2 regions of the Kitasatospora sp. NPDC040550 genome follow, and region 2 is predicted to be linked to the other one. Evidence: predicted binding sites of a transcription regulator. Region 2 holds the regulator's gene; the other holds the start of a gene.
What was found. Region 2 encodes HspR, which represses chaperone genes until heat shock. Its sites were predicted from a motif close to TTGAGNNNNNNNNNCTCAA; they were not measured.

Region 1 (4,357 bases), on a different contig from region 2:
CTGCTGGGCACGCTCGACGCGGCGCAGCAGCACGTTGACCCGGGCGGCCAGTTCGCGCATGGAGAACGGCTTGGTCATGTAGTCGTCGGCACCGACGCCGAGGCCGACCAGCAGGTCCGTCTCGTCGTCGCGGGCGGTCAGCATCAGTACCGGCACCGGGCGTTGGGCCTGGATCCGGCGGCACACCTCCAGCCCGTCGAAGCCGGGCAGCATGATGTCCAGGACCACCAGGTCCGGCTGCCAGGTGTGGAAGCCGTCCACCGCGCCGGGGCCGTCGTGGGCCACGGCGACCTTGAACCCCTCGGCGCCCAGTCGCGCCGCGATCGACTCGGCGATCGTGGGTTCGTCCTCCACCACCAGCACTCTGCGCTGGCTGCTCACAGTGCCGCCGGTGTTGGGGTTGTCCTGCTGAATTTCTGTCACGGTCACGCCACCGCCCCCAGGGCTGCGGGCCGGCCACCTGTGGGGATGGCGGGGCTCCGCTCGTAGTCTTGTTCCGTCGTGGACTGTGCCGGGTCCGCCGTCCCGTTCGTGCACCGGGGAGTGGAGGACGGATGGTCTTCCGCCCACTCCTCCCACGCACTTCGCAGCGTACGGACAGCGGATGCCTCCCGGCAGGCGGACCGGACGTTTCCGGCCCGCTGGGCCGGCTGTCCGGCCGCCCTCGGGCCCACCGCACGAGTGGGCACGGGCCGATACCTTACCCGGCGAATTTTCACTGCGTAACGGTACGTATGCAGTCCAGTTGACGCCAAGTCGCCGGTCAGAGGCCCTACTGACGCGTTAATCGGGAGAAGGTCTGGACCAATGTCGGGAATCCGGCCGCTTCCGCCGTCGACGGTCTTCACGGGCTTTTCTCAGCTGCCTCTCAGAACCTCGACGTAGCGTGGCCGCGACAACGCCCCGCAGGGCGGAATCCGGCCTCCGCGCCGGGGCGTCGGGCGCCTCCGGGCGCCGTGCGGCTGCGGGTGTGGGAGCGGAGGCGTCATGGCTGGACTGCGGTGGGGTGCCGGCGGGCGCGCGCCTTCGGGGGCGCCGTACGGAATGCTCCCGGCCCGGCTGCGCGGCGGTGCCGTCGAATGGCTGCTGGAACGCGTGCCGACACCTCGGCGCACCCCGTTCACGATCGGATATCTCGCGGTCGTCGGACTCACCTCGACCTTCGCCGGGATCGCCGATCCGGAACTCGTCCAGCGTTTGCAGGAAGCTTCCAGCTCGGACGGCCACAACCTGCTCCAGCACCCGCTGCGCGCCCTGCTGCTCAGCGGCTTCTGGGTGGCCGGGGGATCGTGGCTGCCCTACCTGTGGGGTTTCGCCGTCACCCTGGCCCCGCTGGAGCGCCGGGTCGGTCCGGCCCGGGCGGCGGCGGTGTTCGCCGCCGGGCACGTCGCGGCCACCCTGCTCTCCCAGGGCGTGGTGATCACCGCGGTGGAGACCGGACGGCTGGCCCCGGCGGCGATGGACCAGCTGGACATCGGCGTCAGCTACGGCGTGCTCGCCTGCCTGGGCGCGGCGGCCGGGGCGCTGCCGCCGCGTGCGCGGGCGGTGGCGCTGGCCGGCGTCGGGCTGCTGCTCGCCCAGCAGATCGCCACCCAGAAGGACCTGGTCACGGCGGTGGGGCACCCGGCCGCGCTGCTCACCGGGATGGCGCTGTGGCGCTGGCTGGGCCGGATCGAGCGGCGTCCGCCCGGGCCTCGGCCGCGGCCGGCACGGGTGCGGGCGGTCGGCTCCGCCGCTTCCCGGTCCGCCTCCTCGGTGCTCTCCTCGGTCGCCTCCCCGGTCGTCTCCCAGGCCGCCGCGGTGGTGCGGGCCGGGCGCCGGCCGTCCACCGCGCGCTGAGGCCGGGGTCCTCTTGGGCCGTTCTTTCCGCTCTCTTTTGACGGGGCCTCCCCCCGGCCGTTCCGGTGACGGTCCTGTTCGCTCACAGCGAACACGATGGGGGGAACAACCGGCGCTCGCGAATCCTTAGTCAGGTCGACTCAAGTTCACTGACCGGGGAGAGATCATGGCATCGACGTCCACACCGCTCACCCTGCCCGTGCTGCCCCTCGACGACGAGGTCGTGCTCCCGGGCATGGTCGTCCCGCTGGACCTCAAGGACACCGAGGTGCGCGCCGCGGTCGAGGCCGCCCGCGCCGCGGCCACCGGCTCCGGCAAGCCCCAGGTCCTGCTGGTCCCGCGGGTGGACGGCTCGTACGCGGCGGCCGGCACGCTGGCCACCGTGGAGCAGGTCGGCCGGCTGGCCGACGGCCCGGGCACGATCGGGCAGCCGGCGGCGCTGGTGCGCGCCGTGCGCCGGGTCCGGATCGGGGTCGGCACCACCGGCCCCGGCGCCGCCCTCTGGGTGGAGACCACACCGTTCAAGGAGTCCTCGGTCGGCATGCCGGTGGCCGGGCGGGCCGCCGAGCTGGTCAAGGAGTACAAGGCGCTGTCCACCCAGTGGCTGCGCAAGCGCGGCGCCTGGCAGATCGTCGACCGGGTGGCGCAGATCGAGGGCGTCGGCGAGCTCGCCGACAACATCGGCTACGCGCCCTTCGCCACCGCCGAGCAGAAGCTCAAGGTGCTGCTGGAGGCCGACCAGGTCGCCCGCCTGGAGTACGCGCTCACCCTGCTGCGCGACCACCTCGCCGAGGAGGAGGTCAACGACACCATCCGCAAGGACGTCGAGGAGGGCGTGGCCAAGCAGCAGAAGGAGTTCCTGCTCCGCCGCCAGCTGGAGGCCGTCCGCAAGGAGCTGGCCGAGCTGAACGGCGACCCGGCCGACGAGGAGGGCGACTACCGCGCCCGGGTCGAGGCCGCCGACCTGCCCGAGAAGGTCCGCGAGGCCGCGCTCAAGGAGGTCGACAAGCTGGAGCGCTCCTCCGACCAGTCGCCCGAGGGCTCCTGGATCCGCACCTGGCTGGACACCGTCCTGGAGCTGCCCTGGAACGAGCGCACCGAGGACGCGTACGACATCGCCGGCGCCCGCGCCGTGCTCGACGCCGACCACGCCGGTCTCACCGACGTCAAGGAGCGGATCGTCGAGTACCTGGCCGTCCGCAAGCGCCGGGCCGACCAGGGGCTCGGCCTGATCGGCGGCCGCCGGGGCGGCGCGGTGCTCGCCCTGGTCGGGCCGCCCGGCGTCGGCAAGACCTCGCTCGGCGAGAGCGTGGCCCGCGCCATGGGCCGCACGTTCGTCCGGGTCGCGCTCGGCGGCGTCCGGGACGAGGCGGAGATCCGCGGCCACCGGCGCACCTACGTCGGCGCGCTGCCCGGCCGGCTGGTCCGGGCGATCAAGGAGGCCGGTTCGATGAACCCGGTCGTCCTGCTCGACGAGATCGACAAGGTCGGCTCCGACTACCGGGGCGACCCGTCCGCCGCCCTGCTGGAGGTGCTGGACCCGGCCCAGAACCACACCTTCCGGGACCACTACCTGGAGGTCGAACTCGACCTCTCCGACGTGGTCTTCCTCGCCACCGCCAACGTGCTGGAGGCCATCCCCGAGCCGCTGCTCGACCGGATGGAGCTGGTCCGCCTGGACGGCTACACCGAGGACGAGAAGGTCGTCATCGCCCGCGACCACCTGCTCCCGCGCCAGCTGGAGAAGGCCGGCCTGGCCGACGGACAGGTCAGCGTGGACGAGGAGGCGCTGCGCCGGCTCGCCGGGGAGTACACCCGGGAGGCGGGCGTGCGCACCCTGGAGCGCTCGATCGCCCGGGTGCTGCGCAAGATCGCCGCACAGGCCGAGCTCGGCGAGCGCGAGCTGCCCGCCGCGGTCGGCGCGACGGACCTGCCCGCCCTGATCGGCCGCCCGCACCACGTGCCGGAGGCCGCCCAGGCACCCGCCGAGCGGCGCACCGCCGTCCCCGGGGTGGCCACCGGCCTCGCCGTCACCGGCGCCGGCGGCGACGTCCTCTACATCGAGGCCTCGCTGGCCGACGCCGAGACGGGCGGCACCGGGCTGACCCTGACCGGACAGCTGGGCGACGTGATGAAGGAGTCCGCGCACATCGCGCTCTCCTACCTCCGCTCGCGCGGCGCCGAGCTGGAACTGCCGGTCACCTCGCTGCGCGACCGCGGCGTGCACCTGCACGTCCCGGCCGGGGCCGTCCCCAAGGACGGGCCGAGCGCCGGCATCACCATGACCACGGCGCTGGCCTCGCTGCTCTCCGGCCGAAAGGTGCGCACCGACGTGGCGATGACGGGCGAGGTGTCGCTGACCGGGCGGGTGCTGCCGATCGGCGGGGTGAAGCAGAAGCTGCTCGCCGCCGACCGGGCCGGCGTCACCACGGTGATCATCCCCAAGCGCAACGAGGCCGACCTGGACGACGTCCCGGCCGAGGTGCTGGAGCGGCTCACCGTCCACCCGGTGGCCGAC
Region 2 (4,357 bases):
CTGCTCAGCCGGTGGCGGCGCCGGTCGGCCAGTAGCCGGGGGTGGCGGTCTGCTGTCGGGGGACGTTGAAGCGGTCGCCGGGGGCGGTCCAGAAGCCCTCGCGGAGGGAGAGCGCCATGCCGGCCCAGTCGAGGGCGGTCTCCACGGTGTGGTGGAGGGCCTCCTGGGACCAGGTGTCGTCGAAGACCAGCGGCAGGACGGGGGCGACCTGCTCGATGGTGGCGATCAGCGGGTTGTGGGTGATGGCCTCGTCGACGAGCAGGACGATCGGCTTCCGCAGCGCCGACGCCCAACCGAGTTCGAGGCTGACGCCGGCCGAGAGCGGGGCACCGACGTAGGCGAACACCAGGTCCGCGGACTGGAGCGCGCGGAAGTCGGAGGGGACCCGGGGCTCGGGCGCCCGACCGGCGACGGTCCAGGCGTCGCTGTGGTGCGCGCTGTACACGGCGGCACCGCTGCGGAGGAGGGTGGTGCGGAGCGTCGTCAGCCGCGTCCGGCTGGCGAGCGTCACCACGCTGTCCGCGGGGCCGGTCAGCCGCATCAGCGGCGCGGCCAGGAACACACGTGCACGCCGACCCTCAGGGGCCTGGCTGTCGTTGTGACGCAGGTAGGGCTCGGTCATGTCGACTCCGGGGGAAGGCCGACCGGGTAGGAACGTGGTGCCGGTGGGCGCTGAGGACAGTGGTTATCGCTGCAAAGATCTGGGATAGGTTTGTGCCGATATTTGACGGTACATCGGCAAGTTTCCTATCTCTGCCGGACCGTTGACAGCGAACTGATCGTCTATCAGTGCACGTGGTTGCGTCCAGCGATCCGCCCTGTCATCTGGATGCCTGGCAGAGAGATGACGCTCTGGGCGATGGAGGGGAGATGACACGCTTGTGGAAGTGCGGCATCATGTGGACGCTAGTGCTATTGGTCCAGCTTGCAGAGTCCGAGAGTAGGAGGGTGGGTCCGTGTCTGTGCGTCGACTCGTCCGCAAGGCATCACTTCCAATCCTCATCGGTATGGCAGTGCTGGTTGGTGTCTTCATTTCGTCGGGCGATGGGCACGTTGCGACGGCTACTAGTGCAGCGGTGACCGTTGCTGATGACCTGCACTGGGGCTGATCTCATTGGCGTGAGATGAATGTGGCCGAGCTGAGTGGCGGCCTATGGGGCAGTTGCCGCGGCGATATTTTTCGTTATCTCAGTCTGTTCCTGGTTTCAGTGATCGGCCAAGCGCATAGCCGAGCTGAAAGAGGGAGTCGACGTTGTATTCTTCCCTCATCTCGGCAATGTGACGAGCCAGGGTGCGTTCGCTGATTCCAAGCCGTCGCGCGATCACTCTGTGGTTGGTTCCAGCGAGCATGAGGTCGATTATTGTCTGCCGGAGTCGCGATACCACTTGCTGGGGTACGGTGCGGTCACCATCGAATTCTAGCGCCCTGCTCCAGCTTCGTTCAAAAACTTCCTCGATCAGGAAATTGATAACGGCCGGATCGTAGATGAAAGCGGCCAGACTGTCATCTGGCCCTACAGGGATCACGGCTACTCGTCGATCCACGATGATTAGCCTGGCATATGGCTCGTCAAGGGTTCTGAACTGCCACCCTTCCCTGGTCAACTGCGCTACATAGTCGCGGGTCGCTTGGTGGTAGCGGGTGCTTGCGTTGTAAATAGTCCGCATGGACGCGCCGTGGCGAAGAATCTCCAGATCACGCTCGAGAAATGACGAGAGCATTTCAGCGGGCCGAGGGCCACCTGGTTGCATGGAAAGGCCCTCCATGACTCCGGCAGCCGCCGACTGCTGAAGTCGCTGATTAATCAGGGCCTTCCCGTGTACGTATTCGATTGATCCCCCGGCCGTGTCTGGCGCGTGGAAAGCCTCAGCCAGTTCGATGAGATCGGTCGGTAGCGTTACGGCCTTTGAGAGCAAGTCGAGTGCTTGTCGCTGCCATGTAGAACTCAGGCTGTTGGCAAGCTGTGTTGGATCCACTGCGAGCAATGCACCCGGTTCGTCGCTGTCGGGTATGAGGAGCCCGAGCTCCAGCAATTCGTCAAGGGCGGGGACGCTGGTGGGTGGGCACGCAGATCGAACGAGGCGACCGCTTTCGTTCACGGCCTGCAGATAGAGCTTTCGGGCGTCATCGGACAGGATGCGTGAAGCGCCTGGTACCGCCCCTGCGTGTTCTCGCCCACTCATCTGCGGCTCCTTGTGTTGACCGGAAGTAGTCAACGTGACTGTCGTCCTCTGCAACAAGGATCTTAGGTTGCAAATACCGGATACCTTGTCGTGCAGATCGACTGTGCTTGCCAATACAGCACTCTCTCACCGCAACGCAGCCGCCGGCACCCCCCGAACAGGAGGGAGCCGGCGGCTGGTGGCGCGGTGCGGGTCCCGGGTCAGCGCTTGGGGCGCCAGACGACGAGGGCGCTGGACTGGGGGGTGGGGGGCTGGTAGGGGACGAGGTCGCGGCGGTAGGAGGCGTGGACGGCGGCCTCGCGCTGCTGGAGGGCGGTGGCGGCGCCTTCGAGGGAGTCGACCAGTTCGGTGATGCGCGACTGGAGGGCGCTGACCTGGTTCTCCAGCTCGATGATCCGCTTGATGCCGGCCAGGTTGATGCCCTCGTCCTGGGAGAGCCGCTGGACCTCGCGCAGCTGCTGGATGTCCCGGGCGGAGTAGCGGCGGCCGCGGCCGGCGGTGCGGTCGGGGCAGACCAGGCCGAGGCGGTCGTACTGGCGCAGGGTCTGCGGGTGGAGGCCGGAGAGTTCGGCGGCGACCGAGATGACGTACACCGGGGTGTCCTCGGTGAGGACGTACTGCGGCGCGGCCGCGGCGCGGCGGGGGCGGCCGCCGGCGGGGTTGCCGGGGAGGCCTTCACCGAGGCCCGGGCCGATCGGGCCGTTGGAGGCCATCGGGTCCATCGGGTTCGTCGGGTTCATCGGGTTCGGGGACATCTGGTCGTCACGCTCCCTTCGCCGCCCGGAAGAGAGCGGCTCGTGGGTCGTCGGAGGCGGTGGCCTCGCGGTACTGCTCCAGGGCGTCCAGCGCGTCGCCGTCGACGTGCTGGGGGACGACGACCTCGACGGTGACGAGGAGGTCGCCGCGGGTGCCGTCCTTGCGGGTGGCGCCCTTGCCGCGGGCGCGCATGGTGAGGCCGTTGGCGCTGCCCGGGGGGAGCTTGAGCTTCACGGCGGGGCCGTTCAGCGTGGGCACCTCGATGGTGGCGCCGAGGGCGGCCTCGGGGAAGGTGACCGGGACGGTGACGGTGAGGTTGTCGCCCTTGCGCCCGAACACCGGGTGGGGGTCGACGTGCACGGTGACGTAGAGGTCACCGGGCTGGCCGCCGCGTTCGCCCTGGGCGCCCTTGCCCTTGAGTCGGATCCGCTGGTCGGCCTGGACGCCGGCCGGGATGCGGACCTGCATGGTGCGGGCGGAGCTGGCCCGGCCGCTGCCGTGGCAGTCGGGGCACGGGTCGTCGACGATCATGCCCCGGCCGCGGCAGTCCTTGCAGGGCTCGGAGAGCGCGAAGGCGCCCTGGCCGCGGCTGACGGTGCCGGCGCCGACGCAGGTCGGGCAGACCCGGGGGGTGGTGCCGCTCTTGGCGCCGGTGCCGTTGCAGAGCCGGCAGGGGGCCTGGCTGGTCATCCGCAGCGGGACGGTCGCGCCGTCGACGGCCTCCTCGAAGGAGAGCGTCACCTCGGTCTCGACGTCGGCGCCGCGCCGGGGCTGGGCCTGCCGGGCGCCGCCGCGGTTGAAGAGGCCGCCGAAGACGTCGCCGAGGCCGCCGCCACCGCCGCCCTGGTTGCCGTTGAAGAGGTCGCCGAAGTCGAAGCCGTAGCTGCCGGCGCCGCCGGGGCCGCCGGTGCGGAAGCCGCCGTTGGCGAAGAGGCTGCGGGCCTCGTCGTACTCCTTGCGGCGCTTCTCGTCGGAGAGGACGTCGTACGCCTCGGAGATGTCCTTGAAGCGCTCCTCGGCCTTGGCGTCGCCCTTGTTCGCGTCCGGGTGGAACTCGCGCGCCAGCTTGCGGTAGGTCTTCTTGATCTCGGTGGCGGTGGCGTCCTTGGGCACGCCGAGGACCTTGTAGTAGTCCTTCTCGACAAAGTCCTTGCCGCTCATGCGCCCACCTCGCTCCGCCCGGAAGCCGCTGAGCGGTTCACGCACTCCTCGATGGTTCGCTCGCTGTGCTCGCTCACCGCTCCCGACACCTCCCGATGTCCATCGTCACTGCGCTGTCAACAGCCGCCGGAAGAAGCGCTGCTGACAGCGCGCTGCGGAGCCGGCCGCCGTACTGGCCGGCGTACGACTCCGCAGCGCACTGGTTGTCAGCTGTCACAGGTTGTCAGCTGTCCGAGCCACCGTCGGACTTGTCCTT

Region 1: lon (endopeptidase La) is a predicted target of HspR. The motif match lies at 1,965-1,983, and genes of this name have one in related genera.

The regions. Positions count from the first base shown of each region.
Region 1 is NZ_JBVIWC010000007.1:195,239-199,595, reverse strand. It holds gene ACZ58X_RS13275 (response regulator transcription factor) at 1-423, opposite strand, end outside; gene ACZ58X_RS13270 (rhomboid-like protein) at 988-1,839, shown strand; gene lon (endopeptidase La) at 2,006-4,357, shown strand, end outside.
Region 2 is NZ_JBVIWC010000018.1:104,041-108,397, forward strand. It holds gene ACZ58X_RS25450 (hypothetical protein) at 5-622, opposite strand; gene ACZ58X_RS25455 (hypothetical protein) at 1,189-2,184, opposite strand; gene ACZ58X_RS25460 (heat shock protein transcriptional repressor HspR) at 2,385-2,897, opposite strand; gene dnaJ (molecular chaperone DnaJ) at 2,947-4,101, opposite strand; gene grpE (nucleotide exchange factor GrpE) at 4,325-4,357, opposite strand, start outside.